DNA from 2 places in the Thermaerobacter litoralis genome. Region 2 is predicted to be linked to the other one. Evidence: predicted binding sites of a transcription regulator. Region 2 holds the regulator's gene; the other holds the start of a gene.
What was found. The regulator LexA, encoded in region 2, represses DNA repair genes until DNA is damaged. The targets are predictions, from matches to a motif close to CNAACANNTGTTNG.
Positions count from the first base shown of each region.

Region 1: ACYQ02_RS03395 (Y-family DNA polymerase) is a predicted target of LexA. The motif match lies at 4,653-4,666, and genes of this name have one in related genera.

Region 1 is NZ_BAAIES010000004.1:373,558-381,148, reverse strand. Features, by position in the region: gene ACYQ02_RS03425 (NCS2 family permease) at 1-109, shown strand, start outside; gene ACYQ02_RS03420 (gamma carbonic anhydrase family protein) at 178-708, opposite strand; gene ACYQ02_RS03415 (GNAT family N-acetyltransferase) at 895-1,374, shown strand; gene selD (selenide, water dikinase SelD) at 1,387-2,436, shown strand; gene ACYQ02_RS03405 (hypothetical protein) at 2,461-3,624, shown strand; gene ACYQ02_RS03400 (response regulator transcription factor) at 3,835-4,503, shown strand; gene ACYQ02_RS03395 (Y-family DNA polymerase) at 4,712-6,037, shown strand; gene ACYQ02_RS03390 (DUF6504 family protein) at 6,265-6,591, shown strand; gene ACYQ02_RS03385 (DNA polymerase III subunit alpha) at 6,697-7,591, shown strand, end outside.
Region 2 is NZ_BAAIES010000004.1:30,533-38,123, forward strand. Features, by position in the region: gene ACYQ02_RS01950 (MFS transporter) at 1-885, opposite strand, end outside; gene ACYQ02_RS01955 (zinc-dependent alcohol dehydrogenase family protein) at 1,298-2,266, shown strand; gene ACYQ02_RS01960 (enoyl-CoA hydratase/isomerase family protein) at 2,534-3,343, shown strand; gene ACYQ02_RS01965 (LysM peptidoglycan-binding domain-containing protein) at 3,753-4,271, opposite strand; gene lexA (transcriptional repressor LexA) at 4,875-5,480, shown strand; gene ACYQ02_RS01975 (DUF456 domain-containing protein) at 5,715-6,218, opposite strand; gene hflX (GTPase HflX) at 6,215-7,591, opposite strand, start outside.

The DNA.
Region 1 (7,591 bases), 340 kb from region 2:
CGTGGTGCTGAAGCTGGTGACCGGGCGGATCCGCGAGGTCTCGGTCACCATGTGGATCCTGGCGGCCATCTTCATCGCCCACTACGCCTTCATGGGCTCCGGGGCCTGAGGGCTTCCCAGGCGGACGAACCGGCGGGGCGGGCGCCATGGCGCCCGCCCCGGTTTCATTGGCCCTCTTCATTGGCCGTCGACGGGGGCCAGCCCCTGGGCGAAGCGGCGCGCGTTCTCCCGGTAGCGGGCCGCGCTGGCGCGGATGGCGGCTTGTTCCTCCGGCGTCAGGGGCCGCACCACCCGGGCCGGCACGCCCAGGACCAGGCTGCCCGGCGGGATCACCTTGTCCTCCGGCACCAGGGCGCCGGCGCCCACCAGGCTGCCGCGGCCGATGCGGGCGCGGCTCAGCACCACGGCGCCCATCCCGATGAGACACTCGTCCTCCACCACGCAGCCGTGGACGACGGCGGCGTGGCCGATGGTCACGTCCCGGCCGATGTGGCAGGGTTCGCCGGCGTTGACGTGGAGGACGGCGTTGTCCTGCACGTTGCTGCCCGCCCCGATGTGGATGACGTCCAGGTCGGCGCGCAGGACGGCGCCGAACCAGACGCTCGTGTGTTCCTCCAGGACGACCCGGCCGATCAGCCGGGCCCCCGGCGCCACGTAGGCGGTGGCGGCGATTCGGGGAGCGGCGTCGCCAAGGCGGTAGACGCTCACGCGACGAACCTCCTTCGGGCCGGGCGCCCTGCCAGCGGGCCCGGCGTCCCGCCGCGGCCGGGGGTGCCCCGGGCCTGGCCCTGGGCATCCTTGGATCCCGGACCGGCAATTCGATACAATCGTAGCGTGTCGTGGCACCCGGGTGCAGGGCCCGGTGAGCCCGGCCGGAAAGGGTGGGGTGAAGCCGTGTGGAGTGTGGAGCCCGCCGCGCCAGCCGATGCCGCTGACATCCTGACCGTCACCCGCAAGGCCTTCCGGCAGTACGAAGGCAAGTACCCGGTGGCGCCCGAACCCCTCCAGGATGACCTGGGGCGGGTGCAGGACGACATCGCCCGCGGGCGGGTTTGGGTGGCCCGGCACGGCGGCCGGGTGATCGGCGCCGTGCGGGCCCGGCCCCTGGGCGGCCGGGAGGAGGCGTGGGAGATCTACGGCCTGGCGGTGGATCCCGAGTTCTCCCAGCTGGACGTGGGCACTTCCCTGGTCCGGGCCGTGGAGGATCGCCTGCGCGGCCAGGGGGTGCGCGCCCTCCACCTGCAGACGGGCCTGCGGGACGCGCCTGCCATCGAGTTCTGGTACCGGGCCGGCTACCGGCCCTACCGGCTCGACCCCGACCCCGACCCGGCCGGCGGCTACGACCGCGTGTGGTTCGCCAAGTCGTTCGCCTGAGGGGGGATCGCCGTGGAACCGCTGCGCCTGACGCAGCTGACCGGCAAGGCCGGCTGAGGGTGCAAGCTCGGCCCGGCCGAGCTGGCGCAGGTCCTGCGCCACCTACCCCCTCAGCAAGGCACGGACCCCCACCTGCTGGTGGGGCTGGAGAGCGGCGACGACGCCGGGGTGTACCGGCTCACCGACCGGCTGGCCCTGGTGCAGACGGTGGACTTCTTCACGCCCATCGTCGACGACCCCGTCCTCTTCGGCGAGATCGCCGCGGCCAACGCCCTCAGCGACGTCTACGCCATGGGCGGGCGGCCGCTGACGGCCCTGAACCTGGTGGGCTTCTCCGTCAGCCGCTACGGCGCCGAGGCTCTGGCGGCCATCCTGGAGGGGGGCGCGGCCAAGGTCCGGGAGGCCGGGGCCGTGATCGTGGGCGGCCACACCATCGACGACGCCGAGCCCAAGTACGGCCTGGCCGTGACGGGCGTGGTCGACCCGGACCGGGTCTGGACGAACCGGGGCGCCCGGCCGGGCGACGTGCTGATCCTGACGAAGCCCATCGGCACGGGCGTGCTGAGCACCGCCCTCAAGCGAAACCTGGCTTCGCCCGACTGGGTGGACGCCATGGTCGCCATGATGCGGACCCTGAACCGGGCGGCCGCCGAGGCGGCCCAGGCGGTGGGCGGGATCCACGCGGCCACCGACGTGACCGGCTTCGGCCTGCTGGGTCACGCCAGCCACATCGCCCGGGAGAGCGGCGTCGCCCTGGTGATCCAGGCGGAGGCGGTGCCGGTGCTTCCGGGGGCGCGGGAACTGGCGGAACGGGACGTCTTCCCCGGGGGCAGCCGGGCGAACCGCCGCCACTACGGGACCCAGGTCGACTTCCGCCGCCCCCTGGCCGACTGGGAGCAGGGGCTGCTCTTTGACGCGGTCACCTCGGGCGGCCTGCTGCTGGTGGTCGAACCGGACAGGGCGGAGGCGCTCTTGGCCGAGCTGCACCGCCGCGGCGTGGGCGATGCCCGGCGGATCGGCCGGGTGGAGGCCGAGCCCGCGGGGCGGGTGCAGGTGGAATAGCCCGGCGAAAGGAAGGGACGCGGGGTGGCCGATGGCCTCGGGCGCGCGGGGCACCGGCGGGGGCCGGTGCCCCGCGCGCTGGCCTGGGCCGTGCTGGCCGGCGGGCTGGCGCTGGCCGGGCTGGGCGTGCAACGGGCGGGACCTGCGGGGCCTACGGGGCCCGCGGTGGCCGCCACGGCGGAAGCCGTGGCGGCCACCGGCAGGCTGCTGCAGGCGTGGCAGGCGGGCCGGCCCGCGGCGGCCGGGGCCTGGGTGGCCCCGGCCGCCGCGGGGCCGGGCGGCGCCTGGCTGGCGGGCCTTGAGGGCGACCTGGCGGCCGGCCTGCCGGTCCCTGGGAAGGGGCCCGAGGGCGGGGACGGGCCGGCGCCGGGCGCCGCCCCCGGGAGGACCGGGCGGGGCGCCGCGCCCCCCTCGGCCACCGGGGCCGGGGCGGAACGCCCCTCCGCCACCCTCCTGACGCCCCAGGTCTCCTTCCTGCGCACGCCCGTCACGGCCTATGCCACCGGCCCCGCCCGGCCCGATGCCTTGGGGCGGATCCACGTCCAGGCCATGGTCGACGTGGCGGTGCCCGCAGCCGGCTACGCCGGCCGGTTCGTCCAGGATCTCTGGTGGCGTCCGGCGCCGGATGGGCCGCGGCTGGTGGCGGCAACCCGCCGGGCCGACCTGGAAGTGGCCGTGCAGGGCGACCGGCTGGTCTGGCGTCGCGGGGGCGGGCCCTGGCAGCCGGGCCTGGGGCTGGCCGACCTGCCCCTGCGGGCGGCGCCCGTGGGTGGACCCCCGGGGGTCCAGGTGGACGTCTCCCGGGACGGCTTCGGGCCGCTGGCGCTGGCGGGGGACCGGGGGGTGCTGCTGGTGACCGGCGGGCCGCGGCCCCTGGTGGCCCTCTGGCCCTGGCCTGCCAACGGGCCGCCCGCACCCGGCCGAGAGCCGCTCGACCAAGAGTCGCCGGGCCGTGGGAGGCCCGGCCGGGCGACGCCGGGCCAGGAGACGCCCGGCCGCGATGTGGTCGTCCTCGATGTGCTCTACCATGCCCGGGGGATCCGCTGGCAGGTGGACCCCGGCGGGCGGCGGGCGACCCTGGAGGTAGAGGGGGAGGACGGCGCTCGGTTACCGGTGGCCTACGATCTCGAGGCCGGACGGCCCGTGCCGTCCCCAGTCGCCGCGCCGCCAGCCCCCTCGTCCCCCTGACGATGCGGCCGCTCCGCCATCCGCCACCCCACCTGCACCCCACCTCCATCGCCTTCTCCCTCAAGCACCCGGAACCCCCAGCGGGCTCCCCGGCGCCCCTGCGTTCTTGGGCGCCTGCCCTCGGTCCCCCCTGTGCGCGACTTTCGTAGGATGGGATGACATCACCCGGGCTCCGGTCCAGGAAGCCCGGGCAAGCCAGGGGAGAGGCCGATGTTGAGGATTCTGATCGCCACAGGCCGGCCGCTGGTGCGGGAGGGGTTGCAGCGCATCCTGGAGGGCGCCCCGGGGCTGGAGGTGGTCGGGCATGCCGCGGGCGCGGGGCCGCTGCTCGACCGGGTGCGGGAGCTGGGCCCGGACGTGGTGTTGCTGGACCTGGGCCTGGCCGGGGACGACGCCCGGGAGCTGGTGGGCCGGCTCGGCCGGATGCCCAGCTCGCCGGTGGTGGTCGGCATCACGGATCGCGCCGACCCCCAGGCCCTGCTGGGGCTGGTCCAGGCGGGCCTGGGCGGCTACCTGCTCGCCAACCGGGAGGCGGCGGGCCTGCCCGAGGCCATCCGCGCCTGCACGGCGGGCATCTTCGTGATCGACGCGGAGATCATGTCGGAGCTGGCCACCGATTCCCCCCTCTACCGCTACGTCCCGGCTCCCGAAGAGGTCGAGCGGGCGCGGCTGCTGAGCCAGCGGGAGCTGGAGGTGCTGAGCCGCATCGCCCGGGGCAAGTCGACCGCCCAGGTGGCACGGGAGCTCTACATCAGTCCCAAGACGGTGCGCAACCACCTGAGCCACATCATGCAGAAGCTGGGGGTGCGGGACCGCACCCAGGCGGTGCTCTTCGCCCTGCGGGTGGGCCTGATCCGCCGTCACGACCTGCTGGGGTAGAACCGGCCCCGCGGCGCGGGTTCGCGGGGCCGGCCCCGCGGGGCCGGCCGGCGACGGCGGGCGCCGGTTCCTCCCTTAATTTTCTTTTTGAGGATGGACATGCCTCTTGACGGCCGGCCCGGCCCCCCTCTACAATGGCCTCACCATGGGGAACACACGTTCGGTACCTGGGCCGCTGCTGGCCTTCGCACGCCTTGAGGGCGCGTGGGTGACGGCGGCTGGGCTGGCGGATCGGCCGGCCGTGGTGGCCAGCGGCGCGGTGGTCGCCGACGTGTCGCCGGCGGCCCGGGCGGCCGGCCTGCGGCCGGGCATCCGGGTGCGCAGCGCCCGGCGGCTCGTCAGCGATCTGGTGGTGGTGGAACGGGAGGCCATCGACCCCCTGGCGGCGCTGGAGCCCCTGTATGAGGTCCTGCTGGGCCTCTCACCCCAGGTCGAACCGGTCGTGGACCACCTGGCGGCCTATTGCGCGCTGTCCCCCGCGTCGGCAGGGGACGAGGTGATCGCCGCCCTGCAGGCCGGGAAACTGGAGCGCTGGGGGCACCGGTTGATCGTGGGCATCGGCCACGGCCGGCTGGTCGCGCGGATGGCCGCCCGGGTGGCGGCCCGGACGCGGGCCGGGGGAAGCGGTGCCGGTGCACGTGCTCCTCAGGTCGTTGCGGAGGTTCAGGGAGGGAACGCCGCACGCCCCGGGGACCCGGGCTCCGGCGGGGACGCAGGGGTGCCGGCTGCGCGGGCGCTGGAGGTGGTCAGCTGCCGCGTGCCTCCCGGCCAGGAAGCCCCCTTCCTGGCGCCCATGCCCGTCACCACCCTGCAGGAGGAGGTGCCGCCAGCGGCCCGCCGCCAGCTGCAGCGCCTGGGCCTGTACACCCTGGGGGATGTGGCGATGGCGCCGCGGCAGGTGGTGGCCCGGGCGGTGGGCGAGCAGGCCCCTCTCCTCCAGGCCTGGTGCCGGGGCGACGACCGCCGCCCCCTGGCCCAGGGGTATCCGCCGCCGGGGGTCACCGCCACCCTGGAGGCGCCGCCGGAGCTGGGCGACGACCTCCGCGCCCCCTGGTGGCCGGCCCAGCTGCCCCGCCTGGCGCAGCAGGTGGCCGGCCGGCTGGTGGCGACCGGATGCGCCGGCCGCCTGGTGATCCTGGAAGGGGAGCGGTCCCGGGTGGGGCGCTACCTGCCCGTGGCGACCACCGCCCCGGACGGGCTGGCCCGCGCAGCCCTGGAGCTGTACCGCCGGCTCCTGGCGGACGAACCGGCCCCAGGCCGGCTGGCCCTGACGGTCACGGCGCTGGAACCCGTGGCCCGGCAGCTGGCCCTGGACGGCCTGGTCCCGGACGCCAGGCCCGCGGGGAATCCTGGCCCGGGGCCAGCCGGTCCTCCGCGCTGCCGGGAACCCGAGGCGCCGGCCCTTCTCGACGAGCTGGCCCGCCGCTACCCCGGCCGGGTCTTCTGGGGGCGGGAGCGGCCCGTTCCCCGGCGGGAACGCCAGCTGGCCTACTGGGATCCCTGGCGCGGGGCACCCCGCGGGCCGGCACCGTGAAGCCGCACGAAGGCATTCACCGCACCGCAGCCAGCGCCGCATGGCGGCCAGCACCGCATGGCGGCATGCATCGCACGGTGGCCAGCGCCGCACGGCAGCCGGTGCTGCACGGCGGCATTCACCCCACGGCAGCCAGCGCCCCACGGCGGCATGCCCGGCCCTTGCGCGGCAGGCCCGGGGTCGCCGGTGCCCTCCATCGGGCTTGGTCCGCCCGGGGAGGTCCTTCGGTGGGGCGACGCGGCCGGCGTCGGGTCGCCATCGCCGCCATCGCCATGGGGACCGCCCGGCCGCGGGGACGGAGGCGGAAGGTCATGGCCCTGGTCGGCAAGCCGGTCCCGGTGGAGACCGACGCCAGTGGCCGGCCCTGCCGGTTCTTCTGGCGCCGCTGGCACCGGGTGAAGGACGTCCTCGATGAGTGGCGGGAAGCGGGCGCCTGGTGGGACGGAGAGGGGGAGCGACTGGTGGTGCGGCTTTTGACGGACGACGGCGCGGTGTTCGAGCTGGAGCGGTTGGCGGGAAGCGACCGCTGGGTCCTCTACAAGGTCTACGACTGAAGGTCGACGACGGACCGGCCTCGATCGCACCCCGGCGGCCCCCACGTCCCCGGGGATCCAGGCCACGCCCCCGGGGACAAGGGCGGCAGGAGGGAGGACGGGGGCATGTTCGTCCACCTGCATTGCCATTCGGCCTATTCCTTCCTGGACGGCGCCAGCCCCGTCCGGGCGCTGGTGGAACGGGCCGCCGCCCTGGGCATGCCGGCGCTGGCCCTGACGGACCACGACAACGTGGCCGGAGCCGTGGAGTTCGACCGGGCGGCCCGGGCGGCGGGGATCAAGCCGATCCAGGGCGCGGAGATCACCCTCCTTCTGGACGAACCGGCCGGTCCGGCCGGTTCGTCCCCGGCCACCGCCCACCTGGTCCTTCTGGCCACCGGCCCCCGGGGCTATGCCCGCCTCTGCCGGCTGCTCACCCGGGCCCACCTGGAGCGACCCCGGGGCGAGCCGGCCCTGCCCTGGGCGGCGCTCCTCGAAGAGGTGGCACCCGGCGGCGAACCCCTGGCCGGCCACGGGCTGATCGCCCTGTCCGGCTGCCGCCGGGGGCCGGTTCTTCAGCCCTTGCTGCGGGGCGACCGGGCGACGGCCCTGGAGCGGGCCCGCCGGCTGCGGGACGCCTTCGGCCGGGAGAACTTCTTCCTGGAACTGCAAGGGGGCTGGCTGCCCGGCAACCGGGCCCTCAACCGGGCCCTGGCCGACCTGGCGGAAGCCCTGGGGGTCGGGGTGGTGGCGACCAACGACGTCCACTACGCCACCCGGGACCGCTTTGCCGTCCACGACCTGCTGGCCTGCGTCCGGCTGGGCATCTCCGTGGACGATCCCCATCCCCAGCGCCACCTCAACGCCGACAACGACCTCAAGTCCCCCCGGGCCATGGCGCGCCTATTCGCCGGCCATCCCCAGGCCTTGAAAGCGACCCTGGCCATTGCCGAGCGGTGCGAGCCCGCCTTGCCCGCCGGCCCCGTGCCGCGCCCGGCCTTCCCGCTGCCGCCGGGGGTCC
Region 2 (7,591 bases):
CAGCCGGCCCAGCATCCCGCCCAGGTGGACCACCAGCAGCAAGCGGCCCGCCGCCTGGGCGGACCACCCGAAGACGTCCTCCATGAACAGGGGGAGGTAGCCGGTGAGGCTGAACTGGACGGCCGCCAGAAGGCACGCCACCGCCGTGACCAGGACCAGCGGCCGCTGCCGGAAGAACCAGCCGGCCACGGCCAGGGCGCCATCGTCCCGGGTGGGCCACGGCCGTAGCCGCTGGGAGCCGGGATGGACGGCGTCGCCCCCCTCGGGGCCGGCGGCCGGCGCCTGCCCGGGCCGGCCGGTGCCGGCGGGGCCGGGTTCGTCCCGGGGAAGAACCAGCCCCACCAGCACGCCCGCCGCCGCACAGGCCAGGGCCGCCAGGGCCAGGGCCGCCCGCCACCCCCAGGCCGCAGCCACGCCGGGCAGGAGCCAGGCGGCAGCGAAGCCGCCCGCGGGCAAGCCGGCCTGGCGGATCCCCATGGCCAGGCCGCGCTCGGCGACGGGAAACCAGCCGAGGACCGCATGGCTTCCGGCCACCTGGCTGGAGGGGAACCCCATCCCGGCCAGGGCCAGCAAAGCCAGCAGCATCCCCAGGCCGGAAGGCTCCAGGGCCGCCACCAGGGTGACCAGGCCCGCCAGGATGGCGCCCGCCGCCATGACCCGCCGGTCGCCGAAACGATCGGTGAGCCGGCCGGTGAGGTAGAAGGTGGTCAGGGCGCCCAGGTCAAAGGCCCCGAGGACCAGCCCGGTGGCGGTCAGCGAGAGGCCCAGGTCCGCCCGGATGAAGGGGGCCAGCACGGGGATTCCGAAGCGGATGGCGGTCAAGCCGGCCTGCTGGAGGGTGGCCAGGGCCAGGAGCAGCCACCGGTGGGCAGGAACCGTGGACACGGCGGCCCCTCCGCCCGGCCGGATGGGGTCCCCGGCGCCCCTGTCCGCGGTGGCGCCCCTGTCCGCGACCGCGGGAAGGCGGGGCGGTCCCGCGGGCGGCCGGCCGGTCGCCCCGCCGGGCATCGCGGGTTCTCGGCCGGTCCGCAGGCCGCCGGATGACGGCTGGAATGACGATTGGGGTTGGAATGAGGATGGATGGGTTGGCGTAGGCATCGTCCCCCCTTTGGAGCCGGCCTGGCGCCGGCCCTCTCTCGCCCAAGATACGCCAGCCGCTCTTGACCTAGGGGTTTGGGCACCGGGTCCCGGAGGTCCTTCAGGCGGCCGCTGCCAGGATGGCCATGCCTTGACCTGCCTGCCAGCGTTGGGGTAATCCGGTAAATGGATTCGATCCCATGGGGGTGGGGGAGTGTCGATGGCCCAGACGATGAAGGCCATGGTCATTCGGTCCTTCGGCGGGCCCGAGGTCTTCGAACCCCGGGAGGTGCCCGTGCCCGAGCCGGGCCCGGGCGAGGTCCTGGTCGAGGTCTACGCCAGCTCGGTCAATCCCGTCGACTACAAGATCCGCCGCAACGGGACGTGGGCGGGGGTCCAGCCCCCGGCCATCATCGGGTACGACGTCTCCGGGGTGGTGGTCGCCGTCGGCCCCGGGGTCACGGACTTCCGGCCGGGCGATGAGGTGTTCTATACGCCGGAGATCTTCGGCGGGCGGCCGGGTAGCTATGCCCAATACCACGTGGCACGCCAGGAGATCGTCGCCCGCAAGCCCGAGAACTTGTCCCACACCGAGGCGGCGGTGGTGCCCCTGGCCGGGGGTACCGCCTGGGACAGCCTGATCACCCGCGGCGGGCTGCGGGTGGGGGAGACGGTCCTGATCCACGGCGCCGCCGGTGGCGTCGGCCACTTCGCCGTCCAGATCGCCAAGGCGGCCGGTGCCTTCGTCTACGCCACCGCCCGGGCGGACAACATGGAGTTCGTCAAGTCCCTGGGCGCCGACCGGGTCATCGAGTACCGCAGCCAGGACTTCGTCGAGATCATCCGCCGGGAGACGGGCGGGCAGGGGGTCGACCTGGTCCTGGACACGGTGGGCGGGGAGGTCCTGACCCGCAGCCTGGAGGTGGTGCGCCCCCACGGCCGGGTCGTCACCATCCTGGGCGGCTCGGTCAACCTGGGGCCCCTGTCGCGGAAGAACCTGACCCTCCACGGCCTCTTCCTAGAGCGGGCCCGGTACAAGCTGGACGCCCTGCGCACGCTGATCGAGGGCGGCCGGTTGCGGCCCGCCCTGGACGGCATCCTGCCCCTCAACCAGGTGGCCGAGGCCCACAGCCGGCTGGAGGAGGGCGGCGTCCGCGGGAAGATCGCCCTGCGGGTCCGGATGCCATGATCGGCGCTCCCGGCCCGCTCCCGGGTCCGGATCCTGTCATGCTGGAAGGATGGTGGAACCGGCGGGTGGTGCCGGGAGCGGCGCGGGAGGCAACGTACCACTGCGGTAGGCCACTGCGGTGCCACGGCGGTAGGACGCAGGAGTTCGGGCCTTTACGGCCCGAACTCTTTTTTAGTTCAGTTCAGCCCCTTTTTGAGTCCCTTTCCGCCGGGAGCCCGCTGGGGCCTGGGGAGGGGGGTGATGGGGAACCGGGAAGGAGCGAAAGGCGTGGCGACGTGGTGGTCGCAATACCAGCGGTTGCAACTGGCCTGGGCCGAACCTGGCATCCTCGAGGTGGTGCTGGAGCAGCCCCGGACGCTGAACGCCGTGGATGCGGAGACCCATACCGAACTGACCCGGGTGTGGCGCGACATCGACGGAGACAGCCAGGTACGGGTCGTGCTGGTGCGCGGGGCAGGGCAGGCCTTTTCCGCCGGCGGGGATTTCCGGCTGGTGGAGGCCATCATGCAGGATCCCCAGGTCCGGGTCCGGGTCTGGAAGGAGGCCCGGGACCTGGTCTACAACGTGATCAACTGCTCCAAGCCCATCGTCTCGGCCATCGAGGGCCCAGCGGTGGGGGCGGGCCTGGCCGTGGCCCTGCTGGCCGACGTGGCGGTGGCCGGGCGAAGCGCCCGGCTGCTGGACGGGCACGTACGCCTCGGGGTGGCCGCCGGCGACCATGCGGCCATCATCTGGCCGCTTTTGGTCGGCATGGCCAAGGCCAAGTACCACCTGCTGCTCAATGAGCCCGTGACCGGCGAGGCGGCCGAGCGGATGGGCCTGGTGGCCCTGTGCGTGGATGACGGCCGGGCACGGGAGGCGGCCCTGGAGGTCGCCCGGCGCCTGGCCCAGGGCAGTCCCACGGCCATCCGCTGGACCAAGTACGCCCTGAACAACTGGCTGCGCATCGCCGGGCCCATCTTCGACACGTCGACGGCCCTGGAGTTTCTGGGGTTCACCTTGCCGGATGCCGCCGAAGGCCTGGCGTCGCTGCGGGCCAAGCGACCGCCCCGGTTCGAGACGGACTCGCCCCTTTGAGTCTCCGGCTGGCCCCGGGGGCGGCGCGCCGTTGCGGCCGGACCGCGGGGTGGGGAGACGCCGGCCGGACCACGCCCACCCCGGCGGGGCCGGGGCGGCGGCTTCGGGATGGGGAGGCGAAGGCCTGTCACGGCGCCACCCGCCGGGGTACGGCCGCCCTCCGTTTCCCTGTTAGTTAACATAATGCTACTTATGCGAACTAGGCTTCGAGTAGGGACCGCCGGCTACCGCTGCCGCCGCCTTACCGGGGCGACCGGAATCGGGCCAGCCCCAGGCTCCGCCGAAGAACAGGGCCGCCGGTCGCAACGCCCCGTCGATCGAAAGCATCGGGATCGTTGGCGTTTCTTTGGCGTTGCGCCCTGGCTTCCGCGCCCCTGGCGGGCGGCCCCCCGCCGCGACCCTCTAGCGGCTAGCGGGCCGCCTGTACCTCCGGCGGGATGACCAGCACCATCCCCGGTCGCAAGGCCGGGGACGACAGGCCGTTGGCGGCCATCACCGCCGCCACCAGGTCCCGCGGATCCCGATCCGGACGGCCGTACCGGGCGATGAGGCCCCAAAGGGTATCACCCTGGCGAACGACGACCCGCGCGGGTTCTTCCGCCACCGCCGGCGCCACCGCCGGTCCCCCCGCGGTGAGCCGTCCCGGCCCGGTAACCGGAGCGCTCTCGCGGGTCGTGGACGGGGTCGCCGCGGCGGCCACCGTCTCCACCGTCTCGGTTGGGGTCGCTGCGGCGGGCACCACGGCCGGCAGGCCCTCCCGGCCGTCCCAGGCGGCAGCCCGGACCGGACCCCGGCCGGATAGCCAGGTCACCATCAGCCCGATCCCCACGACGACCGTCAGGACCAGCAGGGTCCGATCCGGCCGGACCCAGCGATATCGCGGCCGGCTGGACGGCACCGTGGGTGCCGGCGCCAGCCCGCCGGCCACCGGGCGCCCAGTCGCCGGCCACGGGTGCGGGCACCGGCCGAACCGCCGCCCGGCAACGGTCCCAGCACCGGCAACGGTCCGGGCAGGCACGCCGCGACCCCGGCCGGCCCCCGCCGGCCCGTTCCTCCCGGCAAGCCGGTCCGGATTGCGATTGGATGCCACCGGCCCCCGGCCGATCTCATGGACCCCCAGCGCCATGCCGATCCCCCCGCTACAAACAGGTGTTCGCATCCTCGGTCCCACGATATGCAAACATACGTTCGGTGTCAAGGGGGGTGGGACCACGGTCCGCCCGGTTACCTGCCGCCGGGAGCCGTGGGGCGCGGGTCACCCGACCGGCGGCGCTGGACCCGCCACAGGGAATCATCGCCGGCGATTTCACGCCGACCGGCAGGAGATCCCACCGCCCTGGCGAACAACTGTTTGCGGAACCTGCATTCGGGCGGTACAATCGTGCGGGCGGTATCGTCGTGGCGGCCTGACGCGCCCCGGTTCCCGGGCGGGACGGATCCCTGGGCGAACGAAGCGGCCGGCGTGGTCCAATGGATGGCGCCGGGGTCGTGGGCCGGGCCCGGTGACCGGCGGCTGGTGGGAGGTGCCCAGGTGGAAGAGCTTACCCGCAGGCAGCGGCAGATCCTCGAGTTCATCAAGGCGTCGACCCGGGAGCGGGGCTATCCCCCATCGGTGCGGGAGATCGGCGAGGCGGTGGGCCTGAAGAGCACGTCGACCGTCCATACCTACCTGGAGCGACTGGAGCGCAAGGGTTACATCCGGCGCGATCCCACCAAGCCGCGGGCCATCGAGGTGCTCGACGAGGCCGGGATCCGGACGCGCACGGTGCCCGTTCCGCTGGTCGGCCAGGTGACGGCGGGCCAGCCGATCCTGGCGGTCGAGAACATCGAAGACGTCCTCCCCCTCCCCTCCGACCTGGTGCCCGAGGGGGAGGTCTTCGCCCTGCGCATCCGCGGGGACAGCATGATCGGGGCCGGGATCCTGGACGGCGACTACGTGGTGGTGCGGCGGCAGGACACGGCGGAGAATGGCGACATCGTCGTGGCCCTGCTGGACGACGAGGCGACGGTGAAGCGCTTCTTCCGCGAGCGGGACGGCATCCGCCTTCAGCCGGAGAACCCGGCCATGGAACCCATCCGGGTGCGAAGCGCCCGCATCCTGGGCAAGGTGGTGGCGCTGCTGCGGCGAATCGGCTAGGCCCCGCGGCGCCAGATACCCAGACCCAGAGCCGGGAACGGCGGCGGTCCCGCGGAGCCCCGCCGGCGAGGGGCTGCGGCCGCCCCTGGGCACCTCGGCCCGGGGCCGGCGCCCCGGCCGCCGGGTGACTCCAGGGGAGCCGCTCAGGGGCCAGCACCCAAGCCGCCCACCCATAAAGTTAAGCCGCTTACCCAATGGCGTCACGGGCTCCCGCGGCTTCGCAGCGGATCCGGGTCAGAACACCTGGACCCAGAAATAGATCGCCATGGCCAGGCCAATGGCCAGCTCGACGGCGATCCCTACGATCATACCCACGACCGTCGTCCAGCCCGTGGACAGCGCCTGCTGCCAGGAACGGCCGCTCCAAAGCTCCCCGAGGACGGCGCCGCCCAGGGGCCCCAGGAGCAGGCCGATGGGACCGAAAATCACGGTCCCCAGCACCCCGCCCGCCACGGCTCCCCAGAAGGCGGCCCGGCTGGCCCCCCGGCGCCGGGCTGCAGCCGGCCCGAGACCGTATTCCAGCACCAGGCCGACCACCGTGGCCACCAGCATGACCGCCAGGGCCGGCAGGGAGATGGTCCGGAAGCCGGTGGCCAGGGCATACCCTGCGATGGATAGGAAGACCAGCGGGATCCCCGGCAAGGCCGGGACCACCGTCCCGACGAGCCCGGCGGCGATGCCGGCCGAGGCCAGAACGGCCAGCCACCAGGGCTCCCCGCCCACCGCTGCGGCCATCATTCCCCAGCTCCCCCTTCGCCGCCCGGCTCCACCCGGCAGCCGGCCCGCTCCAAGCGCCCCACGTCCGCCGCGGGCAAGAGGACCCTGAGCCGCCATCCCTTCTCCCCGGCCCTCTCGGCGAAGACGGAACCGGCGGCATGGACCCGCGCCCGCAGATCGGGCCGGTCGTAGGGAACCTCCACGTCCACCCGCTGGCGCCCCTGGCTGAGGCTGGCGGCCACCGCCTCCACCAGCTGGTCGAAGCCCCGGCCCGTCAAGGCGGAGACCCGCACCGCGGTCCGGCGGCTCGCCCCCTCCCCAGTGACCGCGACCTCTGCTTCCTCGACGGCCGCCGCCTCCCCGCCGTTGGACGGGCCGGCGCCGTCCGTCGCGGCCCGGTGATCGGCCGGTGCCCCCGGGTCCCCGGCGGCCAGGCGGTCGATCTTGTTCATCACCAGCAGCCGCGGCTGGGTCGCGCCCAGGTCGTGCAGGATGCCCTCCACGGTCTCGGCGTCGACGGGCCAGCGGGGCTGGGAGACGTCGACCACGTGGAGCAACAGGTCCGCCTCCAGCACCTCCTCCAGGGTGGCGCGGAAGGCGGCGATCAGGTGGGGCGGCAGGTCGTGGATGAACCCGACGGTGTCGGCCACCAGCACCGGGCCAAGCCCGGGCCACTCCACCCGGCGCACCGTCGGGTCCAAGGTGTCGAACAGCCGGTCGCGGCCGGTGGTCACCGTCCCTGGGGCGGGGTTGCCGAACCGGCGCACCAGGGCCGCGTGAAGGGTCGTCTTGCCGGCATTGGTGTAGCCCACCAGGGCCACCACGGGCAGGCCGGCCCGCTGGCGCCCCTTGCGCTGGGTCTGGCGGTGCCGGCGGATCTCGGCCAAGAGCCGCCGCAGCTCGGCAATCCGGCGGCGGATGCGCCGCCGGTCGACCTCCAGCCGCGTCTCGCCAGGACCCCGGGTGCCGATGCCACCGCCCAGGCGGGACAGCGCCTCGCCCATGCCGGCCAGGCGGGGCAACAGGTACTGCAATTGGGCCAGTTCCACCTGAAGCTGGCCCTCCCGGGTACGGGCCCGGGCCGCGAAGATGTCCAGGATCAACTGGGTGCGGTCGATCACCTTGCCCCCGATGGCCCGTTCCAGGTTGCGCTGCTGGGCCGGGGTCAGGTCCCGGTCGAAGATGACCACGTCGGCTTCCAGCCGCTGGCGCGCCTCCGCCACCTCCTGAACCTTTCCCGGCCCGATCAGGGTCGCCGGGTCGGGCCGGCCCCGGCGCTGGCGCACCTCGCCGACCACCTGGGCACCGGCCGACCGGGCCAGCTCCCGCAGCTCGGCCATCCGCTCCTCCGGGGAGAGGCGGCCGCCCCGTTCCCAGCTGACGCCGACCAGCAA